DNA from 4 places in the Modestobacter sp. SYSU DS0290 genome. Region 4 is predicted to be linked to each of the others. Evidence: predicted binding sites of a transcription regulator. Region 4 holds the regulator's gene; each other region holds the start of a gene.

Region 1 (4,206 bases), on a different contig from region 4:
GCCGTCGCTGACCAGCGGCGCGTCCTGCACGTAGTAGGCGAAGGCGTACCGGTCGAGCTCCTCGGACAGGTCGCGGTGCCGGGTGCGTGCGTCGTCGGGGACCTCGGTGAGGTCCGCCCGGTCGACGGCCGCCTCGACCACGGGCTGGTCGGGCCCGCCCACCACGTCCTGCTCCACCCCTACCTCGGTGCTCACGCGGGAAACCGTAACCGGCGGGTCCGACGGGAGACGGCGGTCGCCACCGCGTCATCCGCGGGGTGCGCCCCGGTCGATCCGCAGGGGTGCGCCCCGGTCACCCGTGGTGGCCTGCCGGCGCCTCCGAACGCCCCCGGTCACGGCAGCGGGCAGCGGGCAGCGGGCAGCGGGCAGCGGGCAGCGGGCAGCGGGCAGCGGGCAGCGGGCAGCGGGCAGCGGGCAGCGGACCATCGCATCAGGTGAGCAGTGGTCCGATGAAGATCTCGGTGCCGTCGGGGCGAAAGGTGCGCCATCGCCCGTCGGGTTGTCGCTCGACCCGGAACCCGTGATGCACCTTGGTGTGATGCCGTTCGCACAACAGCGCCGAGTTGGCCAGGCTGGTCTCGCCGCCGTGCAGCCAGTGGATGACGTGGTGCACGTCGCACCACCAGGTCGGGGCGCCGCACCCGGCGAAGACGCAGGACTTGTCGCGCCGTTCGACGGCCTTACGCAGTCCGGGGGTGACCACCCGGTGGTCCCGCCCGAGGTCCAGCGGAGTGCCGTCGGGGCCCATCACGATCCGGGAGATGCTCCCGTCGCAGGCCAGGTAGCGGGCGCGTGCCGCGGAGATCATGGCCCCGAACCCCATCTCCGCAGCGCCCGCGCCGGTGGCCGGGTCCACAAGGTCCTCGACGTCGATCCCGACCACGACATGCGGCTTCACCGTGCGCAGCGTCGGCAGGTTGCCGCTCGCCAGCTGGTTGTCGCACAGCTGAACGAACGCGTCGGCCTGCTGCTGGGCGCGGGTGCGGGTGTCACCCTTCGGGCGGTCGGCCTGCACGATCGACTCGATCGCCGCCTGCACCTTCTCACCCCCGACCGCGTCCAGGTCGAAACGGCCGGTGATGCTGCCGTCGGCGTGCTTGGCGATCGACAGCCGCCTCCCCTCGGTGGGGTCCGGCTCGGGACCGTCGGGGTCCAGCGCGGCCTCGAACAGCGCGACCGCGGTCTTCAACGACTCATGCGGCGCACCGGCGGCGATCACCGCCCAGGTTCGATCGAACTCCGCGAGGTCGATGCCCTGCTCCTGGGCCTGTGCCACCTCACCGGGGCCGACCTTCTCCGCCACCACGTTCACCTGCGCGGCGGACACCGAACCCACGGCGAACCCCGCCGCCAGCGCCGGGAAGGACTCCAGGGCACGCCCGGCCCGGAGGATCCGCGACGCCTCGACCGGCGCCAGCCGGGCGTGCCCGATCAACCACGACCGCATGCTCTTCAGCGCATCCCGCTCGCACGCCTGCGTGCTCTCCGCGTGCCGCACCGTGCGGGTCAGCTCCGCGTCCAACCGGTTCCGCACCGCCACCAGCACCGCCGTCCGGTCCAACACCTGACCGTCGGACAGCCCGTGCAGCCCCTCCCCGGCCAACGCAGCCAGCGCCGCATCCAGCTCACTCAGGCCCTCGGCCGGCAGCTCCGCGACCACATTCGGCGCAACGGCGTCCAGCGTCGCCGACCGGCTCACGGACACCTCCCACCAATTCGAACGTGCGTTCGAAGTCTACCGGCGACCGACAACGTCGACCAGTCGAATGTCCAGGTCAAAGGCCCGTCCACAGATGCGACGAGGACCTTGACGACAGCCGGGCGAACCGTTCACCAGTGGGCCACCATGGACCCATGGACCAGCAGTTGACCCGGGCGCTGGCCCCCGTGCTCGCCGACCTGGTCGCGACCGGCGTTCCCCTGCCGCGCATCGAGGCGAGCGACTGGACGGGGGACCCCGGCCGGGCCGGCGCGATGCTGTGGAGCGCCGACGGGAGCGGCCAGGGTGTCGCCGTCACCCTCGGTCAGCCCTACGCGGAGCAGGTGGTCAAGGCGGCCGACTCCGTGCAGGAGTGGGCCATCGAGGCCCTGTGGGGTTCCCGACCCACGAACTGGCCACCCTGCCCGCGGCACCCGGCCACGCACCCGCTCGCCCCCGCACTCCGGGACGGCGAGGCAGCGTGGACCTGCCCGCGCGACGACGTCCCCGTGTCTCCCGTCGGCGGTCTCGGCTGAGACCGCCCCCTTATGGACGAGCGGGTTCTACGCGGAGCGCTCGGACGGCGACTACGGAGTGAAGTGTCTCCCCGCCACCCGCTTCGTCGCCTACCGTGGCCGGGTGACCATCGGCCCGGCGTTCATCCCCAGGGCTGTTGCGCGCGGTGGGCCACTTGACGGCAGCGTTCTCGGCGACTCTCCACCCACGGAGTTCGAGGTCGTGATGGCTGATGGCTCGCACCATGTGTACGTCGTCACCGACGATTGGTCCGAGGATCCGCCTGGTGTTCGCGCACGGGTGTACGACTGGCGTGGCCGACGGGGCGGCCCTCAAGCCAGTCGAGCCGCTTCCGTGTAGGTGGCCCCGCGCGCGAGATCGACGAGCGCCGTGGCGACTTCCTCGATGCCGTACTTGCTGCCGGCAACTCGTCCCCAGACGCCGGCCGGCTTCGGCGGCGGCCTCAGCCCGTGCTTGTGGATCGTTCCGTCCGCGGCCTCGTAGAAGCACCGCAGTCGCGGCCGGGGCGGGTTCCCATAGGTGCCCTGCTTGCGAACGGACGACCCGGAATGGGTCGGGCAGTTCGGGAGCGTTGGGTCAGGCGGGCGTGGCATCACCTACGACGGTAGGCAGCAGTTCGGACGGGGATAAGACTCACTCACCGTAGGGGAGGAGACCGCTCAGTCGGGCAGGAGGAACTTCGCCGCCTCGCGCACGTGCTGCATCGCCGCCCGGGCGTAGGCCGGGCTCGCCCCGGCCAGGCCGCAGGCGGGTGTCAGGGTGACCGCCTCGTGCAGGTGCTCGACCGGGAAGCCCAGTTCCCGCCACCACGACTGGACCCGGCTGGCGGTCACCTTCGGCGCGCCCAGCGCCGCGTCCGTCCCCGGCACGACACCGACCAGCAGGTGGGTGCCGGCCTCGACCGCGGTGCCGAGGTCGTCGAGGTCCTGGACCATCCCGAGGTCGAAGGAGACGGCGGCGGCCCCGGCGGCGCGGAAGAGCTCCAGCGGGGCCCGGTTGGCGCAGCAGTGCACGACCACCGGTGCCGCGATCGCGCCCACCAGGTCGGCGAGCTCCTCCTCCACCACCTGCGCCTCGACCGCGGGCAGCTTGCCGAAACCGCTGATCGTGGGCAGCCCGCCCTGCAGCACGGCCGGCACCGAGGGCTCGTCGATCTGGACGACGACCCGGGCGCCGGGCACCCGCCCGGTCACCGCGGCGACGTGGGCGGCGACGCCCTCGGCGAGCGACTGGGCCAGGTCCCGGCGGGCACCGGCGTCGACGACGGCCCGGTCGCCCCGCGTGCGCTCCAGCCCGGCGGCCAGCGTCCAGGGACCGGCCACCTGCACCTTGAACGGACCGACGTGGCCCTCGGCGACCTCGTGGAGGGCGTCGAGGTCGCGGGCCAGGATCTCCTGCGCCCGGCGCTGGTCGGCCCCGGGGCGCGGGACGAGCCGCCAGCCGGCCGGGACCAGGTCGACGGCGAGGTCGACCAGCAGGCCGGCGGAGCGGCCGATCATGTCCGCCCCGGCACCGCGCGCGGGCAGCTCGGGCAGGTGCGGGAAGTCCGGCAGCTCACCGACCACCACCCGCATCGCCTCGACCGGGTCGGTGCCGGGCAGCGACCCGACGCCGGAGGCCGGCCCCCACGACACGGGAGCCGGCCCCAGGTCCTGCTCCCCCGGCACGTCGGTGCCGGGGGTCGTGCTGTCGTCCGGGAACTCAGTCGGCGAGGCCACGGCGCCGACGGTAGCCCGCCGCCGTCACGAGCCCACCGGCCGCCAGCAGGGCGGCGCCGAGTCCGACCAGCTGCGCGGTCGGCACACCGGTGTAGGCCAGCGACCCGCCGCTCCCCTTGCCGCCACCACGGGAGCCGTCGTCCATGCCGCCACCCACCACGGGCTGGAGCGTGGGCTGGGTCGGCGCCGGCTGCGTGGGCGACGGGTGCGTCGGCTCGGTCGGGACCGGCGACGGGTGCGTCGGCTCGGTCG
Region 2 (4,206 bases), on a different contig from region 4:
TGCGCGGCGACGGCGGCGTCGTGCAGGACCTTGCGGTCCTTGTCCTTGCGCGACTCCTTCTCCAGCCGCGGAACGGCCTTCTCCAGGGTCTGCATGTCGGCGAGGACGAGCTCGGTGTTGATCGTCTCGATGTCGTCGGCGGGGTCGACCTTGCCCTCGACGTGCACCACGTCGGGGTCGGTGAACACCCGGATCACCTGGCAGATGGCGTCGCTCTCGCGGATGTTGGCCAGGAACTTGTTGCCCAGCCCCTGGCCCTCGCTGGCGCCACGGACGATGCCGGCGATGTCCACGAAGCTCACCGTGGCCGGGATGGTCTTCTGCGAGCCGAAGATCTCGGCCAGCTTCTCCAGGCGCGGGTCCGGGACGCCCACCACGCCGACGTTGGGCTCGATCGTCGCGAACGGGTAGTTCGCCGCGAGCACGTCGTTCTTGGTCAGGGCGTTGAACAGCGTCGACTTGCCGACGTTGGGCAGGCCGACGATGCCGATGGTGAGACTCACGGGGCAACAGCCTAGGTGCTGCACGCCAGGACGCCGCTGACGGCGGAACTGTCAGACCCCTCGCGCACACTCGTGGGCACCCGACCCACGGGCCCAGGGAGGCGCAGTGTTCGACGAACTCCGGGTGGCCGACCTCGACCTGACCGCCGTCGAGGGCGCGCTGCTGCGCGCCGCCGTCGGCGACTACGCGGCCGAGGCCGCGGTCCTCCTCCTCGCCAACGACGGCCACTGGCTGCCCCGGCTGCAGGCGGCCGGGCTGATCACCATCGCCCTGGACGGCGCCCTCGACGGCGGGCCCTGGGCCGCCGTGCTGTGGCCCGAGCTGGACGGCGCCCTGCGCACGGGGGTGCTCACCGGCACCGGCAGCCAGCGGCGCCTGCTGCGGGCCGCCGCGAGCCTCGCCGACGGCCGGTCCGTCGACCTCGGCGACCTGGCGGCCGGCCTCGACCGGAACGCCCTGACGCTGCTGCTGGCCGCGCTGTCCCACGCCGCCGGCAGCCACGAGCACCGCGCGGTCCACCACGACGCCGACGGCGTGCCGCACGAAGGGGAGCTGCTGGGGCCGGTCGTCCCGTGGGCGACCCGCGACTGAGGCAGGCCGGGCACCCGGGTCACCCCGGGCCGGGGCGAGCCAGAGCTGGGTCGCCAAGGCACGGGTGATCGAGGAACGTCGTCAGGTGAGCAGGGGCCCGATGAGGATCTCGGTGCCGTCGGGCCGCCACGTGCGCCATCGTCCGTCGGGTTGTCGCTCGATCCGGAACCCGTGATGCACCTTGGTGTGGTGCCGTTCGCACAGCAGGGCTGAGTTCTCCAGGCTGGTCTCGCCGCCGTGGATCCAGTGGATGAGGTGGTGCACGTCGCACCACCAGGTCGGCGCCCCGCACCCGGCGAACACGCAGCTCCTGTCGCGGCGCTCCACGGCCCGCCGCAGACCCGGTGTCACGACCCGGTGGTCCCGCCCTAGATCCAGCGGGGTGCCGTCGGGGCCCATCACGATCCGGGAGATGCTCCCGTCACACGCCAGGTAGCGGGCCCGGGCCGCGGAGATCGTCGCCCCGAACCCCATCTCCGCAGTGCCCGCGCCGGTGGCCGGGTCCACGAGGTCCTCGACGTCGATGCCGACGACGACGTGCGGCTTCACCGTGCGCAGCGTCGGCAGGCTGCCCGACGCCAGCTGGTTGTCGCACAGCTGCACGAGCGCGTCGGCGTTCTGCTGCGCCCGGGTCCGCCCATCACCCTTCGGGCGGTCGGCCTGCACGATCGACTCGATCGCCGCCTGCACCTTCTCCCCACCCACCGCGTCCAGGTCGAACCGGCCGGTCACCGAACCGTCGGCGTGCTTGGCGATCGACAGCCGCCTCCCCTCGGTGGGGTCCGGCTCGGGACCGTCGGGGTCCAGCGCCTCCTCGAACAGCGCGACCGCGGTCTTCAATGACTCATGCGGAGCGCCGGCGGCGATCACCGCCCAGTCCCGGTCGAAGGCGTCCAGGTCCACGCCCTGCTCGTGGGCCTGCGCGACCTCACCCGGCCCCACCTTCTCCGCGACCACGTTGACCTGCGCCGCGGTCACCGACCCCTCGGCGAAACCGGCCGTCAGAGCGGGGAGGGCCTCCAGCGCCCGACCGGCCCGCACGATCCGCGACGCCTCGACCGGGGCCAGCCGCACGTGCCCGATCAACCACGACCGCATGCTCGTCAATCCGTCGCGCTCCGCGGCCTGAGTCGTCTCCGCGTGCCGCACCGTGCGGGTCAGCTCGGCGTCCAGCCGGTTCCGCGCCGCCACCAACGCCGCCGTCCGGTCCAGCACCTGACCATCGGTCAGGCCGTGCAGCCCGGCCCCGGCCAACCCGTCGAGCACCGCGTTCAGCTGGCCCAGGCCCTCGGCCGGCAGCTCCGCGACCAGGTTCGGCGCGGGGGCATCCAGCGTCGCCGACCGGCTCACGGACACCCTCCCCACCCATTCGAACACACGTTCGAAGTCTAGCGGCTTCAAGGGGTTCCGGCCAGATGAATCCGCAGCTCAGAAGCCTGTCCACAGATCCGCGGAGGTCCTCGACGACCGGGCGTGCCGCCCGGTCAGCCGGACGACGCGCCCGGTCCCGGGAGCAGGCCGCGCTCGACCGCGACGAGCACCGCGCGGGTGCGGTCGTCGACCCCGAGTTTGGCGAACACCCGCAGCAGGTGCGTCTTCACCGTGGCCTCACCGATGAACAGCTCCCGGCCGATCTGCGCGTTGGTGAGCCCGCGCGCCACACCGCCGAGCACCTCCAGCTCCCGCGCGGTCGGCGCCTCGACCGCCGGCGCCCGCATCCGGGAGACCAGCCGGGCCGCCACTGGCGGAGCCAGCACCGTCTCCCCGCGGGCCGCCGCCCGCACCGCATCGGCCAGCTGCGGCAGCGGGGTGTCCTTGAGCAGGTAGCCGGCCGCGCCCGCCTCCACCGCGCGGACGATGTCGGCGTCGGTGTCGTAGGTGGTCAGCACGAGCACGCGGACGTCCGGGTGCGCGGTGACGATCCGGCCGGTCGCCGTCACGCCGTCCATCCGCGGCATCCGCAGGTCCATCAGGACGACGTCCGGCGCCTGCTCGGCCACCGCGGCCAGCGCCGCCAGCCCGTCACCGGCCTCGCCGACCACCTCGAGATCCGGCTGCGCGGCCAGCCATCCGACCAACCCACCCCGCACCACCGGGTGGTCGTCGACCACCAGCACCCGGGTGGTCACGGCGCCGGCACCCGGACGGTCACGCGGGTGCCCTCCCCCGGTGCGGAGACGACGTCGACCGCGCCCCCCACCTCCGCCGCCCGGTCGCGCAGCCCGGCCAGGCCCACGCCGGGCGCCGTGGCCGGGTCGAACCCCACCCCGTCGTCCGCTACGTGCACGGACACCTGCGCCGACTCCCCGGTCCCCACCCGGCTGACCTGCAGCACCACCGAGCTCGCCGCCGCGTGCCGGCGCACGTTCGCCAGCGCCTCCTGGGCGCCGCGCAGCAGCACGATCTCCTCGGCCCGGGTCAGCGCACCGGCCTCGTCCAGCGCCGCGAGGTCGACGCGGGTGGCGATCCCGGTCTCCCGGCCGAACCGCTCCGCCAGCCGCTGCAGCGCCTCCACCAGGGTGGCCGAGTCCAGCCCGGCCGGGGCGAACGCCGCCACCATCGCCCGGGCCTCGGCGAGGTTGTCCCGGGCCACCTCCTCGATCAGCGCCAGCCGTTCGGCCGCGGCCGCCGGGGCGATGGGCAGCTGGGCCGCGGCGGTCTGGGCCAGCACCACGATGCTCGTGTAGCCCTGCGCGAGGGTGTCGTGCACCTCGCGGGCCCATCGCTCCCGCTCGGCGGCGATCCCCTGCTGGTGGTGGGCGTCGGCGAGCTCCCCGCGGGTGGCCTCCAGCTCGGCGATCAGCCGGGCCCGCTCCCGGCTCTGCTGCAGCACGCGGCTCACCCACACGCCCAGCGCCAGGCTGAACAGCAGCCCGATGCCCGAGTCGAGCACCTCCGACAGCGGCTCGGCCCCGCGGGTCCAGGCAGTCGCCGGGCCCACCGCACTCGCCAGCGCGAGCAGCACCGTCCACACCGTGCCAGGACGGGGCGACTCGACGAGGAACCAGATCTGCGGATAGGCCAGGAAGAGCAGGAAGAGCAGTTGGGGCGCCTGCCAGCCCAGCACGCCGAAGACGGCGACGAGCACGGTCAGGTAGCCGACCGCGCGGG
Region 3 (4,206 bases), on a different contig from region 4:
CACCCCGCCCCCTCAGGAGGCCCCCGCATGTCCGAGCCCGTCGAGTTCTCCGTCTGGGCCCCGCTGCCCGAGCGGGTGCGCCTGCAGGTCGACGGCCAGGTGCACGACATGCAGCGCGACGACGAGGGCTGGTGGCGCGCCACCGTGCCCGCGGAGCCCGAGAGCGACTACGGGTTCCTGCTGGACGACACCGAGACGCCCCGTCCGGACCCGCGCTCCCGCCGGCAGCCCGACGGGGTGCACGGGCTCTCCCGCCGCTTCGACCCCGCCACGTACTCCTGGGGCGACGCCGCGTGGACCGGCCGGCCGCTCGCCGGGGGCGTCGTCTACGAGATGCACGTCGGCACGTTCACCCCCGAGGGCACGCTGGACGCCGCCATCGACCGGCTCGGCCACCTGGTCGACCTCGGCGTCGACTTCGTCGAGGCGCTCCCGGTGAACGCCTTCAACGGCACGCACAACTGGGGTTACGACGGCGTCGCCTGGTACGCCGTGCAGGAGACCTACGGCGGTCCGGCCGCCTACCAGCGGTTCGTCGACGCCTGCCACCAGCGCGGGCTCGGCGTCATCCAGGACGTCGTCTACAACCACCTCGGCCCGTCGGGGAACTACCTGCCGGAGTTCTTCCCGATCTTCGCCGAGGGGGGCGCGAACACCTGGGGCAACTCGATCAACCTGTCCGGCCCCGACTCCGACGAGGTGCGCCGGTACATCCTGGACAACGTGCAGATGTGGCTGCGCGACATGCACGTCGACGGGCTGCGGCTGGACGCCGTGCACGCGCTGGTCGACGAGCGCGCCACGCACGTGCTCGAGGAGATGGCGATCGAGACCGAGAAGCTGTCGGTCGCGCTGGGCCGCCCGCTCACGCTGATCGCCGAGAGCGACCTCAACGACCCCCGGCTGGTGACCCCGCGGGTGGCCGGCGGCACGGGCATCGACGCGCAGTGGAGCGACGACTTCCACCACTCGCTGCACACCCAGCTGACCGGTGAGGCGCAGGGCTACTACGCCGACTTCGCCGACGCCGGCCTCGAGGGTCTGGCCCGCGTGCTCACCGGCGCCTACTTCCACGCCGGCGACTGGTCGAGCTTCCGCCGTCGGCACCACGGCCGGCCGGTCGACACCACCCGGCTGCCGGGCTGGAAGTTCCTCGGCTACCTGCAGGACCACGACCAGATCGGCAACCGCGCCGTCGGCGACCGGATCTCCGCCTCCCTCTCCCCCGGCCTGCTCGCCGTCGGCGCCACCCTGGTGCTGACCAGCCCGTTCACCCCGATGCTCTTCATGGGCGAGGAGTGGGGCGCCTCGACCCCGTGGCAGTTCTTCACCAGCCACCCGGAGCCGGAGCTCGGCAAGGCCACCGCCGAGGGCCGGATCGGTGAGTTCGCCGCGCACGGCTGGGACGCCGCCGTCGTCCCCGACCCGCAGGACCCGGAGACCTTCACCCGCTCCAAGCTGGACTGGTCCGAGCTCGAGCGCGAGCCGCACGCCCGGCTGCTCGCCCTGCACAAGACCCTGCTGGCGCTGCGCAAGCAGCACCCCGAGCTGCTCGACCCCGACCTGTCCGCGACCGGCGTCACCTGGGACGACGAGGAGCGCTGGCTGGTCGTCGAGCGCGGCTCGCTGCGCGTGGTGGCCAACCTGTCGGGCGAGGAGCGGCGGGTCGAGCTCGACGCCCCGGCCGGCGAGGTGCTGTTCACCACCGGCGACGCCCCCCGGTTGGACGGGGAGACGGTGACCGTGCCCGCCGAGAGCGCGGCCGTGGTCAGCACCCGCTGACGGTGCGCGAGCTCCCCCGCGACCCCGCCGGCCTGGCCGACGCCTACCGTGTCGCGCCGGGCCGGCACCTGCGCATCGACTTCATCGCCTCGCTGGACGGCGCGATCAGCGTCGACGGGCGCAGCGGGCCGCTGGGCTCCGACGGCGACCGCCGGGTGTTCCGCACGCTGCGGGCGCTGGCGGACGCCGTGCTCGTCGGGGCCGGGACGGCGGCGGCCGAGGGGTACCGCCCGGTGCTGCCCGACTCCGCCGTCGGCCGGCTGCGCACCACGCTGGGACGCGAGGCGGTGATGCCGGTGGTGGTCGTGTCACGGCGGGCGTCGCTCCGCCCGGACGACCAGCTGGTGACCGACGCCGTGGCGCCCACGGTGCTGGTCACCTGCGCCGCGGCCGACCCCGCGCGCCGGGTCGCGCTCGCCGGCGCCGGGGTGGACGTGCTGGTCTGCGGCGACGACGACGTCGACCTGCCCGCGGCGCTGGACGCCCTGGCCGAGCGAGGGCTGGTGCAGCTGGTCTGCGAGGGCGGCCCGGCGCTGGTGCAGGCCGCGCTGACCGCCGGGGCGGTCGACGAGCTGGACCTGTCGATCTCCCCGCTGCTGGTCGGCGGCGGGCCCGGGCTGGTGCCGCACGCGCTGCCGGGGACCGTGCGCGCCGAGCTGCTCCAGGCGCTCACCGAGGAGGGCGTCCTCTTCACCCGCTACGCGCTGCGCTGATCTCGCGACCAGCCGCCGCAGGTGGCGCGACCCTGCGTCCGCCGAGCCCCATCCTGGTGCGGATCAACGGTCGGACGGACGGAACCACGGTGCGACCACCGCTTGACCGACCTGCCGGAACTGTCGTACCTCGAACGTATGTTCGAGTCATGTCGCGGAGGCGTGGTTCGAGCGTGGTCGAGGGGCTGGTGGTGGACTGGACTCTCGAGCACCCCGTCGAGCCCTCCCGGCTGCCCGCTGCCTGGCTGACCGACGAGGGGCTGGCCGAGGAGCTGCAGCGGGTGCAGCGGCGCCGCGCGCAGGACACCGCGCACGAGGCGGAGCTGATCCTGGCCTTGGCCGCTGATCGTCCCGGGTCGGCGGATCCGGCACCGGACCACCCGGGTGCCCGCCGGGCAGGTTGGACGGCGCAGCCGGGCGAGGGTGAGATCAGCGAGTTCTTCACCGCCGAGCTGGCCACGGTGCTCAACGTGGGGCGGGGGACGGCGGCGATCCGGCTCACCCGGGCGCTGGTGTGGCGGGACAAGCTCCCGGCCACCTTCGCCGCGCTGCGGGCCGGGGAGCTGGACGAGCGGCGGGCGCAGCAGCTGGCCGACGCGCTGAAGTCCACTCCCGCCGAGGTGGCGGGGCGGGTAGAGGAGGCGCTGCTCCAAGAGGCGGCCGACTTGTCGGTGTCGGCGGTGAAGAAGCGTGCCACCGAACTCGTGCTGCAACTGGACGCCGACGCCGCGGGAGAGGCGCGGGCCGGGGCGGAGAAGACCGCTGACGTGCACGTGTACCCGTCTGCCTCGGATGGGCGGGCGGTGCTGGCGGTGGACCTGCCCGCCGATCAGGCCGCCCAGGCCCACGACCTGCTCGACCAGCTGGCCCGGATGCTCAAGGCCGACGGGGACCCCCGGCCCATCGGTCAGCTGCGCACCCTCGTGGCCGCGGCGCTGATCCTCCGCCCCGCCGACAACGGCCTGCCGCTGCTCACCGCGAACCTGACGGTCACCGCGGCGCTGGAGGCCCTGGAAGGCGGGGTCACCCCGGGTGAGGTGAACGGGCTGCCGATCACCGCCGCCCACCTGCGCGACCTCCTGGCCCGGGTCGGCGCCCTCGGCCTCACCGCACCCGACGGCGGCACGCTCAGCTACGCGATCACCGGCCTCGACGGCGAACTGCTCGCCACCGTGACGCCGGCCGAACTCGCCCGGCTCGCGAAGCGCGGCTGCCCCGACCACCGCGACACCGCAGGCGACAACTGCACCGGCGGGCGCGGCGGCGCCGAACGGGATGGCGACGGCGCCGACTCAGGGCGCGATGGCGACACCGGGCCCGACAGCGACGACGGCGCACCCTGCGACTGCCCGGTGCTCGGGCCGCCGCCACCCACCGAGCGGTACGAGCCCACCGAGCGGCAGCACGCCTTCGTCACCACTCGCGACCGACGCTGCCGGTTCCCCAACTGCGGCCAACGCGTCGGCTGGGCCGACCTCGACCACGTCATCCCCCACGCCTGCGGCGGCGCCACCGACTGCACCAACCTCTGCTGCCTGTGCCGCAGCCACCACCGGCTCAAGACCTTCGCCCCCGGCTGGCGATTCGCCATGGCCCCCGACGGCACCCTCACCGTCACCACCCCGAGCGGGGTCACCCGCACCACCCGACCACCCGGCCTCCGACCAAGGGAACCCGAGTCACCCGGCGCGCGACCACCCGATTCGGCCCC
Region 4 (4,206 bases):
CTGCTCTCGGCATCGTCCTCTTGGGCGTGGTTCACGCACTGGACGCAGTCGTGGTGTCACGCTGGGTCCGTGCCAGAGCGGGCCGCCCGGCCGCGTAGCCGCGCCGTCCGCCACCGTCTGGCGGACCCGGCGCTGCTCGCCGTGCCCGCTGCGGTCGTGCTCGCGCTCCTGCCGGCCTCGGCAGCGCTGGCCGAGGAGACCGCGCCGAGCACCCGCTGCACCATCACCGACCCGCGGCTGCCCGAGATCTCCGGGCTGGCCAGCGCCGGGGAGACGCTGCTGGCGATGAACGACGGCGGTGACCGGGCCGAGGTGTACGTCCTCGACGCGTCCTGCGCTGTCGCCGAGCTGCGTGCGGGGGACGTCGACCCCTACGACCCCGAGGACCTCGCCCTGGCCGCGGACGGCACGCTGTGGCTGGCCGACACTGGGGACAACAACGCCGTCCGGGAGACCGTGGCGCTGATCGGGCTGCGGCCCGACGGCAGCACCACGCTGACCCGGCTGACCTATCCGGACGGGGCGCACGACGCGGAGGCGCTGCTGCTCGCCCCGGATGGCACGCCCTACCTGGTCACCAAGGAGGTGCTCGGCTCCTCGGGGGTGTACCGGCCCGATGCGCCCCTGGCCGACGGGGCCACGATTCCGATGACCCGGGTGGTGGGGCTCGGCCTCTCCCTGACCGGCACCCCCGGCGGACCGGTGGGCCGGGCGGGTCAGCTGCTGGTGACCGGGGGAGCGGTGTCGGCCGACGGGCAGCGGATCGCCCTGCGGACCTACACCGACGCCTACGTCTGGCCGCTGACCGGTTCGGACGTGGCCGGGGCACTGTCCGGCTCGCCGATCAGGATCGCGCTCCCGGAGTCGCCGCAGGGCGAGGCGATCACCTTCGCGGCGAACAACCGCGACCTGCTCGTCACCAGCGAGGGGCTGCCCGCTCCGGTGACCCTGGTCCCCCTGCCCGGTGATCCGGCCGCCGACGCCACGCCGACCGACGCCGCGCCCAGTGCCGAGCCGACGGGGGAGCTGGTGACCGCGGCCCGCGGGGTGCCGCCGGTGACGGCCGGCGTCATCGCGGCCGGCGTCGCGACGGTCGTGGTCTGGATCGCCGGGAAGCTGCGCCGCCGGCGGGAGTGACCCCGCCGGCGGCGGCCGGGGTCAGACCCGGCGCAGCACCGTCACGACCCGGCCGAGGACGGTCGCGTCGTCGCCGGGGATCGGCGCGTAGGCCGGGTTGTGCGGCATCAGCCACACGTGGCCGTCGCGTCGCTTGTAGGTCTTGACGGTCGCCTCGCCGTCGATCATCGCGGCGACGATCTCGCCGTTCTCGGCGTTGGGCTGCTGGCGGACCACGACCCAGTCGCCGTCGCAGATGGCGGCCTCGACCATCGAGTCACCGGTGACCTTGAGCATGAACAGCGTGCCCTCGCCGACCAGCTCGCGGGGCAGCGGGAAGACCTCCTCGACCGCCTGCTCAGCCAGCACCGGGCCACCCGCGGCGATGCGGCCGACCAGCGGCACGTAGGTGGGGGCCGGCGCCCCTGCCTCGTCGACGCCGGTGGCGGCGCCGGCGGCCGCGAGCGCCTCCACGGATGCGTCGGGTCCGGTCGCCGCGCCGTTCTCGCCGGGCAGCCGCACGTCCAGCGCACGCGGGCGGTTCGGGTCGCGGCGCAGCCAGCCCTTGCGCTGCAGCACCGACAGCTGGTGGGCCACGGAGGAGGCGGAGGAGAGGCCGACCGCCTCGCCGATCTCGCGGACCGAGGGTGGGTAGCCGCGGCGCTCGATGGAGTCGCGGATGACCTCCAGGACCCGGCGCTGGCGCTGCGTCAGTCCGTCACCGGCCTCGCCCCGGTCGGGGAACTCGCGGATCGCGGCACCGCCGGTGCCCGCGGTCGGCTCCGCTGCCTGCCCAGCCGTGCGCTTGCGTCGGCTGGACCCCTTGCGCTCGTCCGCCGTCCGGCCGTCGACCGCCATGTGTCCTCCTCGTCCGGCTGCGCGCGCAGCTGCCCGGTGGCGCCCCGCTCGGAGAGGTGGGGTGGGACGCCGTCGTGGTCTCACTGCGCACGGTAGCGGCTCGACCGCTGCTGTTCAAACAGGTGTTCGAACACGCGCCGTGTCGGAGCACTCCTGTCGGCGGGGTGCGGTAGACATCGCACAGACGTTCGAATCGAACAGACGTTCGAGAAGGTGCCCGAGCGGGCGCCCGATGTGAGGAGTGCACCGATGGTCCACGCCCAGTCCACCGCCACCACCACCGGCACCGTGCCGCCCACCTCGCCTCGCCCGTCGCTGCGCTTGGTGTCGGCGGGACCCGGGGTCGGCCGTGCCTCCGCCGCGGTGGCCGGGGCTCGCGTCGGGCGGCGCCCGGCGGTGCGGCCGAGCGGGCGGCCGGCGGCACGCTCCGGGGCTGCGGGTGCACGGCCGGTCCGGGGTGGGGGCTGGTATCCGGCCGGCCCCGTCGTGGCGCCCTCGTCGGGCGGGTGGCATGCGGAGCCGCCGTTGCGGCTCACCCGGTGGGGTCGGCGGGTGGTGGCGGCGGTGTCGGTGGCGATCGGCCTGGGGGTGGCCGCGGGCGCGGTCGCGGTCGTCGCTGCCGAGGAGCCCGCGCTGCAGCTCGCCGGCGCCGTCACCGTGGTCGTCCAGCCCGGCGACACGCTGTGGTCGATCGCCGGCGACGTGGCGCCGGACGAGGATCGGCGGGCGGTGGTCGACGCGATCCGCGACCGCAACGACCTCGACGACGTCGTCCTCCACCCGGGCCAGGTGATCGAGCTGCCCTGAACGGGCTGGCGGGTCAGGCGGGTGGCCGGTGCTGTGACTGGTGAGGGTGGGAGCGGCGGGCGGGGCGGCTGCGGAACACGACACGCGCAGCAGGGCTTGCACACCTGTAGGGGTGGCCGTACGGTTCCACCACAACATCTAGTGCTTACACGGATGTAAGTCGTCCACAGCCGTTCCACACGTTCTCCCCGGCCCATCCACCGGATGTCCCCGGAGCAGTCCACAGGAACGGTCCACGGGCCGGGTGGTCCACGGTGTCACAGCACCGCAGGGAACCCGGCCGCGACACCTCGGGAGGAGGTGGACCCGCAGTGCGCTGCCCCTTCTGCCACAACCCCGACAGCCGCGTCATCGACTCGCGCGAGACCGACGAGGGTGCGACCACCCGTCGGCGCCGTTCGTGCCCCGGTTGCGGACGGCGGTTCACCACCGTCGAGGAGGCCGTGCTCGCCGTGGTGAAGCGCAGCGGCGTGAGCGAGCCGTTCACCCGGGCCAAGGTGGTGGCCGGTGTGCGCCGCGCCTGCCAGGGGCGTCCGGTCGACGAGCACCAGCTGGCGCTGCTGGCGCAGCAGGTCGAGGACGCCGTCCGGGCGACCGGGTGCGCCGAGATCCCCAGCCACGAGGTGGGCCTGGCGATCCTGGGCCCGCTGCGCGACCTGGACGAGGTCGCCTACCTCCGGTTCGCCAGCGTCTACCGCAGCTTCAGCTCCGCCGCGGACTTCGAGAAGGAGATCGCCGAGCTGCGCGCCGCGGTGAACGCCCGCGCCGGCGGGGCGGCCACCGCGGGCGGCGGACCGCCGGGTGCGCCCGCCGGGTCCTGAGGACCGGGTCCCGCCGCCGGCCCACCGAAACCGTCACACCCCCCGACTACACAGGTCTCGACGAGGAGACCGCACCGCACCACCCGGCTCCGGCACCCGCCGGCTTCCCCAGCCGCTCCGCCAGCACCGCCGCTCAGCTCGACGCCAGAGCATGTACACCCAGGGAGCCCTCGCACGATGACCGAGACAGCCGACCGCCTCGCCACCACCCGGAACCGCCGCAGCCCGAAGGCGCCCACCCGGGGGAAGGGCCTGAAGGTCAAGCGCGTCTTCACCACCGCCGGTGTGCACCCCTACGACGAGGTCGTCTGGGAGCGCCGCGACGTCGTCATGACCAACTGGCGCGACGGCTCGATCAACTTCGAGCAGCGGGGCGTCGAGTTCCCGGCCGAGTGGAGCATCAACGCCACCAACATCGTCACCACGAAGTACTTCCGTGGTGCGGTCGGCAGCCCGCAGCGCGAGACCAGCCTCCGCCAGCTGATCGACCGGGTCGTGCTCACCTACGGTGCGGCCGGTCGCGAGCACGACTACTTCGCCTCCGAGGGCGACGCCGAGATCTTCGAGCACGAGCTCACCTGGATGCTGCTGCACCAGGTGTTCA

What was found. The regulator LexA, encoded in region 4, represses DNA repair genes until DNA is damaged. The targets are predictions, from matches to a motif close to TCGAACANNTGTTCGA.
Region 1: the regulator LexA is predicted to act here: its motif matches at 1,717-1,732, upstream of ACI795_RS10160 (DUF222 domain-containing protein).
Region 2: the regulator LexA is predicted to act here: its motif matches at 2,465-2,480, upstream of ACI795_RS00400 (DUF222 domain-containing protein).
Region 3: the regulator LexA is predicted to act here: its motif matches at 2,626-2,641, upstream of ACI795_RS10475 (DUF222 domain-containing protein).

Annotation. Positions count from the first base shown of each region.
Region 1 is NZ_JBJHAI010000009.1:93,139-97,344, reverse strand. It holds gene ligA (NAD-dependent DNA ligase LigA) at 1-195, opposite strand, end outside; gene ACI795_RS10160 (DUF222 domain-containing protein) at 431-1,633, opposite strand; gene ACI795_RS10155 (hypothetical protein) at 1,855-2,235, shown strand; gene ACI795_RS10150 (methionine synthase) at 2,896-3,954, opposite strand; gene ACI795_RS10145 (bifunctional metallophosphatase/5'-nucleotidase) at 3,938-4,206, opposite strand, start outside.
Region 2 is NZ_JBJHAI010000001.1:70,120-74,325, forward strand. It holds gene ychF (redox-regulated ATPase YchF) at 1-503, opposite strand, end outside; gene ACI795_RS00395 (hypothetical protein) at 610-1,095, shown strand; gene ACI795_RS00400 (DUF222 domain-containing protein) at 1,177-2,379, opposite strand; gene ACI795_RS00405 (response regulator) at 2,580-3,224, opposite strand; gene ACI795_RS00410 (sensor histidine kinase) at 3,221-4,206, opposite strand, start outside.
Region 3 is NZ_JBJHAI010000010.1:14,801-19,006, forward strand. It holds gene treZ (malto-oligosyltrehalose trehalohydrolase) at 28-1,782, shown strand; gene ACI795_RS10470 (dihydrofolate reductase family protein) at 1,785-2,495, shown strand; gene ACI795_RS10475 (DUF222 domain-containing protein) at 2,645-4,206, shown strand, end outside.
Region 4 is NZ_JBJHAI010000025.1:34,779-38,984, forward strand. It holds gene ACI795_RS17290 (phosphatase PAP2 family protein) at 1-98, shown strand, start outside; gene ACI795_RS17295 (hypothetical protein) at 70-1,137, shown strand; gene lexA (transcriptional repressor LexA) at 1,159-1,974, opposite strand; gene ACI795_RS17305 (LysM peptidoglycan-binding domain-containing protein) at 2,500-2,781, shown strand; gene nrdR (transcriptional regulator NrdR) at 3,093-3,602, shown strand; gene ACI795_RS17315 (vitamin B12-dependent ribonucleotide reductase) at 3,780-4,206, shown strand, end outside.